One region of the Candidatus Thalassolituus haligoni genome, then DNA from elsewhere that is predicted to be linked to it. Evidence: predicted binding sites of a transcription regulator. Region 1 holds the regulator's gene; each other region holds the start of a gene.
The links. The regulator PhoB, encoded in region 1, activates phosphate uptake and scavenging genes when phosphate is short. The targets are predictions, from matches to a motif close to TGTCATANNNNTGTCANA.
Positions count from the first base shown of each region.

Region 2: the regulator PhoB is predicted to act here: its motif matches at 2,084-2,101, upstream of SOJ49_RS05185 (heavy metal response regulator transcription factor).
Region 3: the regulator PhoB is predicted to act here: its motif matches at 3,001-3,018, upstream of SOJ49_RS04985 (alkaline phosphatase).

Region 1 is NZ_CP139482.1:4,077,185-4,082,170, forward strand. It holds gene SOJ49_RS18405 (HU family DNA-binding protein) at 1-15, opposite strand, end outside; gene SOJ49_RS18410 (hypothetical protein) at 265-504, opposite strand; gene SOJ49_RS18415 (rubredoxin) at 583-747, opposite strand; gene SOJ49_RS18420 (chorismate lyase) at 895-1,479, shown strand; gene ubiA (4-hydroxybenzoate octaprenyltransferase) at 1,482-2,387, shown strand; gene phoB (phosphate regulon transcriptional regulator PhoB) at 2,497-3,195, shown strand; gene phoR (phosphate regulon sensor histidine kinase PhoR) at 3,201-4,508, shown strand; gene SOJ49_RS18440 (response regulator) at 4,489-4,986, opposite strand, start outside.
Region 2 is NZ_CP139482.1:1,137,308-1,142,293, forward strand. It holds gene SOJ49_RS05180 (heavy metal sensor histidine kinase) at 1-1,337, opposite strand, end outside; gene SOJ49_RS05185 (heavy metal response regulator transcription factor) at 1,330-2,010, opposite strand; gene SOJ49_RS05190 (copper resistance system multicopper oxidase) at 2,159-3,988, shown strand; gene SOJ49_RS05195 (copper resistance protein B) at 3,985-4,986, shown strand, end outside.
Region 3 is NZ_CP139482.1:1,086,823-1,091,808, forward strand. It holds gene SOJ49_RS04980 (alkaline phosphatase) at 1-1,300, opposite strand, end outside; gene SOJ49_RS04985 (alkaline phosphatase) at 1,302-2,849, opposite strand; gene SOJ49_RS04990 (D-alanyl-D-alanine carboxypeptidase family protein) at 3,094-4,233, shown strand; gene SOJ49_RS04995 (YbeD family protein) at 4,239-4,541, shown strand; gene lipB (lipoyl(octanoyl) transferase LipB) at 4,541-4,986, shown strand, end outside.

The sequences.
Region 1 (4,986 bases):
TTCTGGTTTACGCATGGAGTTGAATCCTCTCAATAAGTTGGGCATAACGCCCGGATTGTACAGGCCTGCAGCGCAGGCTCAGAAAAACAGTGGTTATCGGTCAATCGGTATTGGAATACGGCTTGTTCGTCAGCGCCGCATGCGCTAAAGCATAGTCGAGCAATCAAGGCATGAATCCTGAAATTCTGCTATATACCACGATCATCAATATCAAGATGCTGATACGCTTCATGGTTTGTCAGCAAGGCAGCAATCTCCCATCACTCAGGCGTCCGTCGCCAGCATCAGCCGCTCAAACACAAAACGCCCCAGTGGTGTCTCAAGGTTGCCGTTGAGCCGGTCGATCTCGGTGACACGAGTATTATTCAGTACGGCGATGCCCAGCGTATCTGCCATCTCGGCGGCACTGGCCTGCAGCAGTTGCCCGCCGTCAGGGCAAATCAGCAGTACTGTGGCGTCTGCGTTACGCTGGCGGTATTCGCGAGCCAAACGGTAGCCTGCCATTCCGGCACCCAGAATGATCAATGACCAAGGGGCTTCAGGGAGAGTGACCGGGGATGAAGGAGAGACAGGAGCCAATGATCAAATCTCGATCATTTCAAAGTCGTCTTTGCCAACACCACAATCCGGGCAGGTAAAGTCATCCGGTACATCCTCCCAGCAAGTCCCTGGTGGAATACCTTCTTCCGGTGCGCCTTCGGCTTCATCATAAATCCAGCCACACACCACGCACTGCCACTTTTTCATGCAAATACCTGTCAATCGCTTGTTTACCCGCCGTTTATCACTCGTGTCAGCGGTAAAGGCGCCTAAGCTACTGGCCAACCCGGATAAAATCAATGGACAGGGCAATCCTCTTGCCAGTAAATGCGATTTGCCGCATGCTGCGCCGCCATGAAAAGCACTACACCCCGATACCACGCCCGGCTGTTGGCAACCGCGCCTCGCTGGAGTGGACGTTTTCAAACTGCGCTGGCGGGCATTCCCCGACCCTGGCGCTACTGGCTTGATGACGCCGGATCGCTGACCAAACGTTTGCAGGCGCTGAATCCCGCTGAGTTTTCGGTCGATGTCGTCAGACAATATCACGGCCCAGCCTTGCCCTCTGAATGTGCCGACCTGAAATTGCGCTGGCGGCAACCGGTATGGGTACGCGAAGTATCACTGCGCCAGGGGCAATACGAGCTGGTAAGAGCCCGTACCGTCATTCCCTTGACCAGCCTGGCAAGGGTTGGTCAGCCAATTCGTCATCTTGGCAATCGTTCTCTTGGCAGCTACTTATTCAGCCAGGCCAGCTTGCGCCGACAACCATTGAAGTTCAGTCAAGCCTGTCAACCGGTAACCGACAGTGCGCATTGTTTTTGCTGGACAAGGCGCTCCGTGTTTACAATCAACGGTGCGCCTCTACTGGTAACGGAGGCGTTCTCTTCGCTACTGCTATCACCACGCTTCCATTCGCCAGACGACACAAGGCATTGATTATGCAATCACCTCTGTCTGCCACACTCGATAAACTCTGGCCACGCTGGCATCAGTGGATTCAGCTGACCCGGCTGAACAAACCGGTCGGTTCCTACCTGCTGTTATGGCCGATGCTATGGGCGCTATGGGTGGCCGCCGAAGGTTTGCCATCGATTGCCAACCTGGTGATTTTTACCCTCGGAGTATTTGTGATGCGCTCCGCCGGTTGTGTCATCAACGACTACGCCGATCGTCATATCGACCGCCACGTCAAACGCACGCAGGATCGGCCCCTGACGCAGGGCCGCATAGCCGACCGCGAGGCGCTGATCGGTTTTGTTATGCTCTGTCTGATCGGCTTGCTGCTGGTGTTAATGACCAATACCCTGACCCTCTGGCTGTCACTCGGCGGGGTTGCTCTGGCAGCACTTTATCCTTACATGAAACGCCACACGCACCTGCCACAGGTGTTTCTCGGAGCTGCGTTCTCCTGGGCAATTCCCATGGCGTTCGCTGCGCAAGCCAATGAACTGACATCCCTCTGCTGGCTGTTATTTATTGCTAACGTCTGCTGGACCGTCGGCTATGACACCATTTATGCCATGGTCGACCGCGACGATGATCTGTTGATCGGTGTCAAAAGCACCGCAATCCTGTTTGGTGATCTGGACGTCACCATGATTGCCATTCTTTATGGCATGGCGCATTTTTGTCTGCTACTGACAGGCAGCCAATTAGACGCAGGGTGGCCATTCTACCTCGCCTGGTTAATTGCAGGTGGTTATTTGTGGTGGCAATTACGTGCCATCCGCAGCCGTGAGCGTATGGCCTGTTTAAAGGAGTTTCTGGCAGCTCACTGGTATGGCGCGATTATTTGGGTTGGCCTGGTGCTGAACTACGCCCTGGCGACGCCATCTTTGCCCTGATCAGGCAATATGCTTGACGCCAATCTCAGCAGTGTCACATGCTTGTAACACTGGATCAGTGTAATACCCCCGCATTATTCCTATTGTGACATTTGCGTGACGAGCCGTTATGACCAAAGCAGGCAAGACCGTTCTTATTGTGGACGATGAAGCCCCGATCCGGGAAATGATAGCCGTGGCCCTGGAAATGGCCGGGTATGAATGCCTTGAAGCAGCGAATGTACAGGAAGCACATGCGCAGATTATCGACAGAAAGCCAGATATGATTTTGCTTGACTGGATGCTGCCAGGCACCAGCGGTGTCGAGTTTGCTCGCCGCCTCAAGCGCGAAGATCGAACTGCCGAGCTGCCGATCATCATGCTGACTGCCAAGGGCGAAGAAGATAACAAGGTTCAAGGACTGGAAGCGGGGGCGGACGATTACATCACCAAACCGTTTTCACCGCGTGAGCTGGTGGCGCGCCTGAAGGCCGTTTTACGGCGCTCAACGCCGCAAGGCATTGAAGAACCAATCGAGGTCAGTGGCCTGATGCTCGACCCGGTCTGTCACCGGGTGACCGCCCATGGTAACCCGATTGATATTGGCCCTACCGAGTACCGCCTGTTGCAATTTTTCATGACCCATCAGGAGCGCGCCTACTCCCGCGCCCAGCTACTGGATCAGGTATGGGGTGGTAATGTCTACGTTGAAGAACGTACCGTCGATGTCCATATTCGCCGTCTGCGCAAGGCGCTTGGCGAATCCCACGAACAGCTGATTCAGACCGTTCGTGGCACGGGCTATCGCTTTTCGATCAAAGCCTCCTGATTTTGATGACCCCTGTCTGGCGCAGAGAGCTGCGCCGAATCCTTTATCTGCTGATACTTGCCGTTGGCTGTGGCTACTATTATTTTGGCAAGCCACTGGAAGCCCTGTGCCTGATGATGGGCATCTATATCTCCTGGCAGTGGCTGCAGCTCTATCGCCTGCATCGCTGGCTGGATCAGGGACAAACCACCGTCTTGCCACGCACACTCGGTATCTGGGGTTCCATTTTTACGGAAAACCAGCGCTTGCAACAAAGCAGCATCAAACATCAACAGCGCTTGCAGGCCATTATCAACCGCATACAGGATTCAACCGCCGCGCTGCAGGATTCGGTATTGATGGTCGACGCCACCGGGGCACTGGAGTTCTGGAATCAGGCCGCTCAAAACTACCTTGGCTTACGCAGCCCGGTTGATATTGGCCAGCCCATTACCAACCTGATTCGAACGCCGGAGTTCAAGGCCTACTTCGACAAGGCGGACTACCACGAACCGCTGACCATTCGCTCTCCAATCAACCCGCGTATTTACCTGCAATTCAATATCACCTTGTTTGGCCGTAAAGACCGCTTGATCCTGGTGCATGACGTCACCCGCCTGAAGCAACTGGAAGAAATGCGCAAAGACTTCGTCGCCAACGTCAGCCACGAGTTACGCACCCCCCTCACGGTGATTTCCGGCTACGTCGAAACCATGCAAGCTGCTTCTGAAATGTTGCCACCCCGCTGGGGACGCATGCTGCAACAGATGAGCGAGCAGAGTCATCGCATGGAAAATCTGCTCAAGGATCTGCTGATGCTGTCGCGGCTGGAAACAGGTGAGAATGAGCAGGCTCAGCCAGTGGCGTTGCAACCGCTGCTGGAAGCGATTCGCCGTGACGCAGCCTCTCTCAGCAGCAACAAACACACTCTCTCGCTGAGTATTGACCACGACCAAAAGCTGATGGGGTTTTATAACGAACTCCGCAGTGCCTTTTCCAACCTGGTATTTAATGCGGTGAAATACACCCCCGAAGGCGGCCATGTGAAGCTGCACTGGTACTCAGAGGGCGGCAAAGGTTATTTCAGTGTTACTGACAACGGCATCGGTATTGCTCATCATCATATTCCTCGCCTGACCGAGCGTTTCTATCGCGCCGACCCGAGCCGCAGCATCGCCACCGGCGGCACCGGTCTAGGACTGGCCATCGTCAAACACGTATTGCTGCATCATGATGGTGAACTGCAAATCAGCAGCGAAGAAGGCAAGGGCAGCACGTTTACCTGCGTTTTCCCCGGCAGTCGTCTTTCTGACACTAGCGCGCCTGGCCAATAAACCGCGACAAGGCATCCAGCTTGTCCGGATCGTCATCGACAATGCGCAGTCGAATCTGGACAGTCTCGGCGTCCGGATGCGGCTCTTGCGCCTGCAACATGCGAACAAACGCATTAATCCGGGCAATATCACCATTGTCAGGATGAATCACATCAACAACGGCCTGCTCCAGTAACACCGGCAGTGCATCCTGACGCCGAAAAACACCAATCATTTCCTGCAAGCTGATGTCCCGGATAACCAGCCGGGCTTCAACGCCAGAGGCAAAACGGACATTGGCCTGGCCTTTTGCGCCGGTTTTTGACACCGGTTCAGGATGCGGGGATCTGGCCAGCAAGGGAGAAACAACGGCGGCTCTGGCCGCCCCTGGTGCAGTCTTGCCTACCAGCGCCTGATTGCCCACATTCCCCATCAACACCGAAGCGCCACTACGGTCTGCTGAAGGTACTGCTTGTTCCGATACGGTAGCTGGTCTTAC
Region 2 (4,986 bases), 1.4 Mb from region 1:
TTGCTATCGGGGTTTTTCTGGCGGGCGGCATCGACGCGGTAGAAGCGGTCGAACAGTTGCGGCAAGTGTTCTGCAGGTATGTCCGGGCCGGGGTTGCTGATGTCCAGCCGGGCGTATGGCTGGCCTTGTATTCGGGTTTGGCTGAGTTGTACGGCGACGCTGTGCCCTGGTGCGGTATGGCGTATGGCGTTGGAGAGCAGGTTGCTGATGGCGCGTCGTATCATGTTGCGGTCGCCGGTCAGTTGCGGTGACTCTGAGTGGTTGAAGGTGAGCCTTACCTGTTGTTCGTCGGCCCAGGCTTCAAAAAAATCAAACAGGTCGAGGATGTCGGCTTTCAGTTGGATGGGTTCCGGGTGGATGCCTTGCAGGCCGTTGTCGGCTTTGGCGAGCCAGAGCATGTCGGCGACCATACGGGCCAGTCGCTCTTCTTCTTCGAGGCTGGAGTAGAGCAGTTCGCGGTAGGCGTCGAGATCACGGGGTTGCCCGAGCATCACCTGGGTTTGGGTGATCAGGTTGGTGAGGGGAGTGCGCAGTTCGTGGGCGATGTCGGCGGAAAAATTGGACAGCCGTTCAAACCCGGCTTCCAGTCGCGACAGCATATCGTTAAATGCCTGTATCAGCGGCACCAGTTCGGTGGGTGCCTGGTTGGGATCCAGTCGTTCGTTTAATTGTTCTGAACCGATGTGGGTAATTCGTTGGCTGATCTGACGGAGCGGGGCATGTCCCTGGTGGATGCTGAACCAGACGGCCAGCAGGGTCAGCAGGCCAATGCCAAGCACAATGGCCCACAGGGTGCTGCGGAATTCGTCGAGGAAGCGCAGGTGGAAGCCCATGTCAGTCGCCAGCATCAGCAACCAGGTGGCGTCGTTGGAGGCTGAGGCGACTTTCAGCTTGACCAGCACCCCCCGGTATGGATGGCTTGCTTGTTGCCAGCTGAGCAGTTGGCGAGCGGTGATTTTTTGGATGGGCGGCTGTTGCAGCAGAGTAGCGCTGATGCTGGCGTTGCCGCTGTGATAGAGCGTTGTCAGTGGCTCCGACGGCTGTTGTAGCAGCAGTTGCAGGGAGATGCCGTGGTAGCTGTGGCTGATTTGTTCCAGCAGGTGCTGGATATGATGGGGCAGTGGCTGTCCGGCCAGTACGTCGGTGTGATCGGGGCTGGTATCGAACACCTGTTGTATGGCGGCGGCGGCCTGTGCCAGTTCCTGGCTGTCTTGTTCGGCAAAGTGGCTGCGGATGGAATGCTGCACCATGCTGACCAGCAAGATCAGCCCACTGCTGATGACGAGGGCGGTCAGCAAGGTGACCCGCCATTGCAGCGACAGCGGTCGTCTAGTCATGGCTTTCATCGTCCAGCCGATAACCCATGCCACGCACGGTGTGAATCAGCCGTTGTTGAAACGGGTCGTCGATTTTGCGGCGCAGGCGGCGAATGGCGACGTCGATGACGTTGGTGTCGCTGTCGAAGTTCATATCCCACACCTGGGAGGCTATCAGCGAGCGGGTCAGGACTTCGCCCTTGCGGTTGACCAGCAGTTCCAGCAGCGCGAATTCGCGGTTGGTGAGGGTGATTTTCTGGCCGTCACGCACGGCAATACGTTTGCTGGTGTCGAGGGTCAGGTCGGCGACGGCCAACGTCTCTTGTACCGGGCGTAACCCGCGCCGCAGCAGAGTGCGCACTCGGGCCAGTAATTCGGCAAAAGCGAAGGGCTTGACCAGATAGTCGTCGGCACCCAGCTCCAGCCCTTTGACCCGATCTTCTATCTGGTCGCGGGCGGTAAGAAAAAGAATCGGCGTCTGGTTGCCGGATTCTCGCAACGACTGGCAAATCTTCCAGCCGTCGACGTCTGGCAACATGACATCCAGTAGCAGCAAGTCGAACGCTTCGGTCATGGCGAGGTGGTGGCCGTCGAGGCCGTTACGCGCCAGTACTACATTAAAACCGGCTTCGGTCAGGCCCTGCTGGAGGTAGTCGCCGATCTTGGTTTCGTCTTCAACAATTAGTAGCCGCATGGTGTGCTCTCTGGGATCTGTTACCAGTGTACAAAAACTGGCGTACAGACACATGACCTGAACATGACGGTTTTGTCATGTTCAGGTCATCCGGGGGTCAGTTAGGGGCAGTTATTCTGGCTAAATGGAATATAGCAGGGGTAGTGTGATGAAGATTCTGACTCCCACTGGCATCTCGGCCAGCGGGTTATCACGGCGACGGTTTGTGCAAGGGTTAGCAACGGGTGTGGCACTGGCTGGCATGGGCAATGCTCGGGCGGGATCTTTGCCTGCCAGCAACAATCCACAAGTGCAGGTACTGACCGGCACTCAGTTTGATTTGGTGGTGAGTGAACTGGCGGTGAATTTTACCGGCAGTCGCGGTAAGGCCACGGCTATCAATGGTTCGGTTCCAGCGCCGACACTGGTGTGGCAAGAAGGCGAAACGGTCACCATCCGGGTGCGTAACGACCTGGCGGTGAGCACCTCGATTCATTGGCACGGCATTATTCTGCCGTATCAGATGGATGGTGTGCCGGGTATCAGCTTTGCGGGGATTGCTCCAGGTGAGACCTTTACCTACCAGTTCAAAGTGCAGCAAAGCGGGACGTATTGGTATCACTCCCATTCCGGTTTTCAGGAGCTAACGGGCATGTACGGCGCAATTATTGTGCGCCCGAAAGCGTCAGACCCGGTCTACTACGACCGTGAGATGGCGGTGGTGCTGTCGGACTGGACCGACGAAAACCCGATGGATGTGTTCGCCAAGCTGAAAAATCAGTCGGATTATTACAACTACAGTCAGCCCACCGGGCCAGATTTTATTCGCGACGCCCAGCGTTATGGCCTCAGCGAAGCGTTCGCCATGCGCAAAATGTGGAACGACATGCGTATGAGCCCGACCGACCTGGCCGATACCTCTGGCGAAACCTTTACCTATCTGATGAACGGTACGGCTCCGGCGGGTAACTGGAGCGGTGTGTTTAAACCGGGTGAGTACGTGCGGCTGCGGTTTATCAATGGCGCTGGCAACACCTTCTATGATGTGCGTATTCCCGGTTTGAAACTAACGGTCGTACAGGCTGATGGTCAGAACCTGGAGCCGGTAACGGTGGATGAATTCCGCTTTGGTCCAGGTGAAACCTACGACGTGATTGTGCATCCGGCGGATCAGCCGTACACCATTTTTGCTCAGAACATGGGTCGTTCCGGGTATGCACGCGGAACGTTGACTCCAGCCATGGGGCTAACGGCCGCTGTACCGGCTATGGATAAACCGGAGTGGTTAACCATGGCCGATATGATGGGCGATATGTCGGGTGGTATGTCGGGTGGTATGTCGGGCATGGGCAGTATGGCGGGCATGAATCACGGCGATATGTCGGGTGGTATGTCGGGCATGGGCAGTATGGCAGGCATGGATCACGCAGGTATGAATCACGGCGATATGAAACCCGGGGGCATGGCGGTGCCGTCTGCCACTGTCCATCACGCCAGCAGTGAATACGGCCCGCAAGTGGATATGCGCGTCGATACACCGCGCACCAATCTGGATGATCCCGGCATTGGCTTGCGTAACAACGGTCGGCGGGTGTTAACCCTGGCGGACTTACATACGTTAGGTGGCTCAATGGATAAACGCGACCCCGAGCGTGAAGTCGAACTGCACTTGACCGGCAATATGGAACGCTACAGCTGGTCGTTTGATGGGGTCGAATTTGGCCAGTCGACTCCGGTACATTTTCGCCATGGCGAGCGGGTGCGGGTAATTTTGCAGAACGACACCATGATGACCCACCCGATGCACATGCACGGCGTGTGGAGCGAACTGGAAAATGACCGGGGTGAATTTCAGGCGCGGTTGCACACCATTCCGGTACAACCGGCCCAACGCATCAGTTATCAGGTAACAGCAGATGCTGTCGGACGTTGGGCGTGGCATTGCCACCTGATGTTCCATATGGATGCGGGCATGTTCCGCGAGGTGGTGATCTCATGAAAATACTGATGATGAAAAAGCCGATCGCACAGGCATGTTTGCTGGCCGGGTTGCTGGTGGCTCCCATTAGCTGGGCAGAAACCAGCACCATGATGTCTGGTATGGAATGCCAGGCTGGTGATGCCAATTGCATGCCCCACGAAGGCATGAACCATGAAAGCATGAACCATGAAGATATGGATCATGGCCAGATGGATCATTCCATGATGAATCAAGGCGAGATGCCTCACGAAAGTATGAACCACGAAGGCATGAACCATGAAAGCATGAACCATGAAAATATGGATCATGGCCAGATGGATCATTCCATGATGAATCAAGGCGAGATGCCCCACGAAGGCATGAACCATGAAGGTATGAATCACGAAGGCATGAACCATGAAAATATGGATCATAGCCAGATGGATCATTCCATGATGAATCAAGGCGAGATGCTTCACGAAGGTATGAACCACGAAGGTATGAATCACGAAGGCATGAACCATGAAAATATGGATCATGGCCAGATGGATCATTCCAGTATGCAGGTGCAAGGTGGTTCAGCGCCGACCAATGCCCGCGATCCGAATGCCTATTCCGGCGGTTACACCCTGACCTCTGGCCCCTACGCCAGGAAAGGCCCCCGTCAGCTGCATTTTGCCGATGAACATCGGTTTTCTGCGCTGATGATCGACAACCTCGAATTGTCTCGGCACGACGGTGATACTTCTCAGCGTCTGAGTGGCGAATATTGGTACGGCACTACCTGGGAACGAGCGGTTGTGCAATTCGATGGCGAGCGCCAGGACGGTGCTACCGATGCCGAGCTGGGCGTGTACTGGAGGCATGCCCTGACCGCGTTCTGGAATACCCAACTGGGGGTGCGACATGACAGCTCGGATGATCTGGATCGTAACTGGGTTGGTGTCGGTTTTCAGGGCCTGGCTCCGTACTGGTTTGAAAGCCAGGCCATGCTGTTTGTCGGCAAGCAGGGCGTCACGCAACTGGAGCTGGAGGCC
Region 3 (4,986 bases), 1.4 Mb from region 1:
GGCCATTACGATAATTCATTGAGGTGTAATGTTGCCCATCGGCCAGTCGGTCTGGCTCGGTAGATGGATGACCGTGAGCATCGTTGCCGGTGACCAGTGCGGTCATCGGATTGCCTCGGGTCGGGTAGCCTGCCAGGGTCAGGGTATGGCTGTGATCAGCGGTGACCAGCAGCAGGGTATTGTCGAGATCGAGAGATTGCAGCAGCCATGCCACCGTCTGATGCAGTTCTTCGGTTTCCTTCAGCGCACGGTAGCCATTGCCAGCGTGGTGGGCGTGATCGATTCGACCTGCTTCAATCACCAGTACGTATCCCTTCGGGTTGTGAGACAGGCGCTGTACTGCTGCTTGGGTCATGTCCAGTAAGCCTGGCGTCTGTTCATCGCGATCGTCGACATACGGCAGATGAGACGGAGCAAACAAACCAAGCCATTGGCCGTGACTCAAGTCAGCCGTGTGTAACGCTGCCGGTGTTGTGAGCAGGTGATGATCCGGGCGTTGTTGCCAGGTGTCGGTGAGGTCGCCAGACTGTCGGGCACCGCCTTCGGTCGCAGGTAAAAACTGGGCAAGGCCGCCACCCAGAGCGATGTCGAGGTCGCTGTGTACCAGTTGGGTGGCGATGTCTTCACAGCCTGCGGCTCGTGCTGCGGGCGTCAGCTGGCTGTCGTTTTCCCAATTACGTTCAACGCTGTGCGCATAGGTGGCTGCCGGTGTAGCGTGGGTCAGGCGGGTGGTGGTGACGACGCCGGTGCCCTTGCCTTGTGCCAGAGCCAGATCCATCAGAGTATCCAGTGCTTGACCCTTGCCGCTGGCGCAGTCGCTGCGTATCACGGCCGGACTGACGGACAGCACCCCGGCGCGTGTTTTGGTGCCGGTCACCAGAGCGGTCATGGTGCCTGCGGAATCAGGCGTTTGCTGATCGGTATTATAGGTTTTGACCAGTGCCGAATAGGGCAGGGTTTCAAAGCTCATGGCAAAGTCTTCGCCACTGAGCCCCAGTTGTTGGCCACTGAATATACGGCCAGCCGTTAAGGTGGTGATGCCCATGCCGTCACCAATCACCAGTACCAGATTTTTGGCGCGGTGGTGATTGTCGGTTTGTTGTTGGCGCTGGTCGGCTTGTTGCTGCCCGGTGGCATACCATTCGTTACTGGTGACGGGGCCGATAGGTCGAGGAGACTGAGCAGTGGCTAATGGGCTGTCGTGAGTTGCACAGCTGGCCAGGGTAAGAACGGTCAGGGTTGTGGCGGTTAGAGTACCGGTGCGTCGTGCTGCCTGATAGCGCTTGTTAAAACCGATCATGTTAATTGCCCTCCGTTGCAGTTGGCGCCTGAGTTGTCAGATGCAGGGCGCGACTGGCGAGGTGAAACAGGCTGTTTTGTTCCAGTAATCCGCGGAACCACTGTGAGCCTGGGCCTTTGGCGTGCACGGCAACATCATCACTACCGTGGGTTTCACTTTCTTTATGACCCAGTGATGCCTGGTGAAAGTCAGGATCTGCCGTGTTTTCATCGTCGTGCCAGTGGATACGGCCATTGATACGACCGTGAGTTTGGCCGGAATCATTTGCAGTCACCGGGTCAATATCGTTGGCTCCCAGGCCATTGGCGTAACCCAGCGTTGTATAGGGCGCGTTGTCAGCCGCCCGACTGAGCTTGTCGGGTTGGCGCACCAGACCGAGAATATCGTTACCTCGTTGCGGGTAACCGGAAAACGACAGCGTATGGCTATGGTCAGCGGTGACCATGATCAGGGTGTCGTGGTCGTTGGTCATGCGGTCGGCAAACGCCACTGCGTCGGCCATGGCAATGGTGTCCGTCAAGGCGCGGTAAGCATTGCCTGCATGGTGGGCATGGTCGATCCGGGCACCTTCAATAATCAGCACATAGCCCTTGTCGGTGTTCTGCGTTTGCTGCTGCAGTACCTGCAAGGCAGCAAAGGTCATTTCGGTGAGCGACGGTTCGGCAGGGGTGCGGTCGTAGGCGTAGGCCATATGGCTGCTGGCGAACAGTCCGAGAATCGGTGTGCGGGCATGCATGCTCACAAGGTCATTTCGGCTCAATAGAAGTTGTCCGTTCGGGTACTGGTGTTTGAATTGACGGGTCAGATCAGTGTCGAGGCGCTTGCCGCCCTGGCTGGCTGGTAAAAAATTCTGGCGACCACCTCCCAGCGCCAGATCCAGGCCATTGGCAAAGCCGTTGTTAATCAACTGGTCTGCAATGTCCTTACAGCCTTGTTGGCGGGCTTCGTCAGAGAGGTCGCTGTCGGCTTCCCAGTCCCGTTCCGGTGTGTGGGCATAGGTCGCTGCCGGAGTGGCATGGGTGATCCGTGCGGTCGTCACGACACCGGTGGCAAACCCTTGCTGGCTGGCGTATTCCAACAGGGTGGTCAATGAGTGTGTATTGCTGCCCTGGCAGATGGCGCGATCCTGTTCCGGGCCGACACTGAGGACTCCGGCACGAGTTTTGACACCGGTCATAATGGCACTCATGGTGCCTGCGGAGTCGGGGGTCTGCTGGTTGGTATTATAGGTTTTGACCAGGCCCGAGTAAGGAAAGCGCTCAAAGGAGAGGAAGTTTTCTTCTCCGGTGAATCCTTGTTGCTGGCCCTGCAAAATACGTGCAGCGGTCAGGGTGGTGATGCTCATGCCGTCGCCGAGAAACAGAATCAGGTTGCGCGCATGGGTTCCCGGTGTGGTGCTGGCCAGCCGATAATCGAGCCAGGCTTCACCCTGTTGATAATCCGGCTGATACGCCGACGGCGCTGCTGCCAGCACGTTTGAGGGGGTGACCAGGGTCGCTGTGGTGATTGTTGCAATGGCCAGCAGGCCGGAACAGACAAGGCGTTGCATGGGAACTTCCTGTCGAATAAGGGTTCTGGTGAAGGTTGGTTATGTCAGCCAGTGTAATTCGAGGCGCTTGCTGCGCCTATAGTCTTTGCTGTTTACGTATGGTCAACAGGGGTCTGACTGGCTCAGCCATTCCCTGTATATCGCAGCTCTGTGTGACGGCAATATGTCGTTCGAGTGCGGACTGCAAATTCTGCTAGCCGTGTTACAATGCCCGGCTCAACTCTCCTACTTTTAGTCAAGAGTCATGCGCTATCTATTAAGTCTGTTTTTATACGTAAGTGCGGCCTGTACATCGGCGGCTGTCATTGTTCCCAAAGCTCCTGATCTGGATGCGCGGGCCTTTATTCTGGTGGATGCCGAGAGTGGCAATGTACTGGTCGAGCAGAATGCCGACGAGACCCTGCCACCTGCCAGCCTGACCAAAATGTTGACCAGTTATATTGCAGTGCACGAACTGGTGACCGGTAATGCCAGCGACGACACCATGGTGCCTATCAGTGTTAACGCCTGGAAGAAGGGTGGCTCGAAAATGTTTGTGCGGGAGGGTACCGAGGTGCCGTTGATCGACCTGCTACGCGGCATTATTGTGCAATCCGGTAATGATGCTTCAGTGGCGGTGGCAGAATACTTTGCCGGTTCTGAAGATGCCTTTGCTGACTGGATGAACCAGTACGCCATCAAGTTGGGCATGGACAACAGTCATTTTATGAATGCGACAGGCTGGCCAGCGGAAGGACACCACTCAAGCGCACGGGATATAGCTACGCTGGCGTTGCATATCATCAAGGATCATCCTGATTATTACGGTCTGTATTCCGAAAAATATTTTGAATACAACGATATTCGCCAGCCCAACCGCAACAAGCTGCTGTGGCGTGATTCCTCCGTCGATGGTTTGAAAACCGGTCATACCGAGGCTGCCGGTTTCTGTCTGGCCGCTTCTGCGGTACGTGACGACATGCGTCTGATTGCCGTGGTGATGGGGACTCGCAGTGATGATGCCCGCGCCCAGGAAACCCAGAAGCTGCTGGCGTATGGTTTTCGTTATTTCCAGACCCACAAACTCTACAGCGCTAATGATGTGCTGGAGCAGCGCAAGGTCTGGCTGGGTCAGCAGGATCAGGTTGAACTCGGTGTACAAAACGATCTGTACCTGACTGTGCCTCGCGGCACCGAAGGGGATCTCGATGTCGAGTTGATCACTGATGAATATATCAAGGCGCCGATTGCTGCTGGTGCAGTGGTCGGTACTCTGGTCGTGCGCAAAGACGGTGAAAAAATTGTCGAACGGCCCCTGATTGCGATCAGCGCCGTTGAGGAAGCAGGCTTTTTTGGCCGCTTGCTGGGCGAGATCCAGATGTTTTTTATACGTTTGCTGGGGTAACAGAAATGGCCTTGATTAAAGCTGACGGACAACCTGCGACGACTCAGGAAGCGCCGAAAATTGAATTTCCCTGTCCTGATTACCCGATCAAGGTAGTCGGCAAGGGCAAGGATAACTACCGCCAAGTGGTGCTGGATATTTTTCAGATTCATGCGCCCGGATTTGATATCGAAAAGATTCTGGTGCGTGATAGCAGTAAAGGTAATTTCCAATCGCTCACCATCTATATTACGGCGACGGGTATTGAACAGCTTGAAGCATTACACAAGGAGTTGAGCGCCCACGAACTGGTACACATGGTGATTTGATGCCCGATGTGGTGGTTCGTCGGTTGGGGCTGGTTGATTATCAGCCCTGCTACCAGCAAATGGTGTCGTTTACGGCGCAGCGCCAGCCAGACACTCCGGATGAAATCTGGCTGTTGCAACATCCTCGTGTATTTACTCAGGGCCAGGCTGGCAAGGCAGAGCATTTGCTGGTGCCGGGTGATATTCCCGTGCTGCAGACGGATCGCGGTGGCCAGGTGACCTATCATGGTCCTGGCCAGCTGGTGGCCTATCTGCTACTGGATATCAAACGTCTTGGCATTGGCCCCCGTTTACTGGTAACAGCGATGGAAGAATCGATCGTGGCGACACTGGCGCACTGGGGGATCCGCTCGGCAGCAAAAGCCGATGCACCGGGGGTTTACGTTGACGGCCGCAAGATTGCCTCGCTGGGGCTGCGTATCCGCAACGGTCGTACTTTTCATGG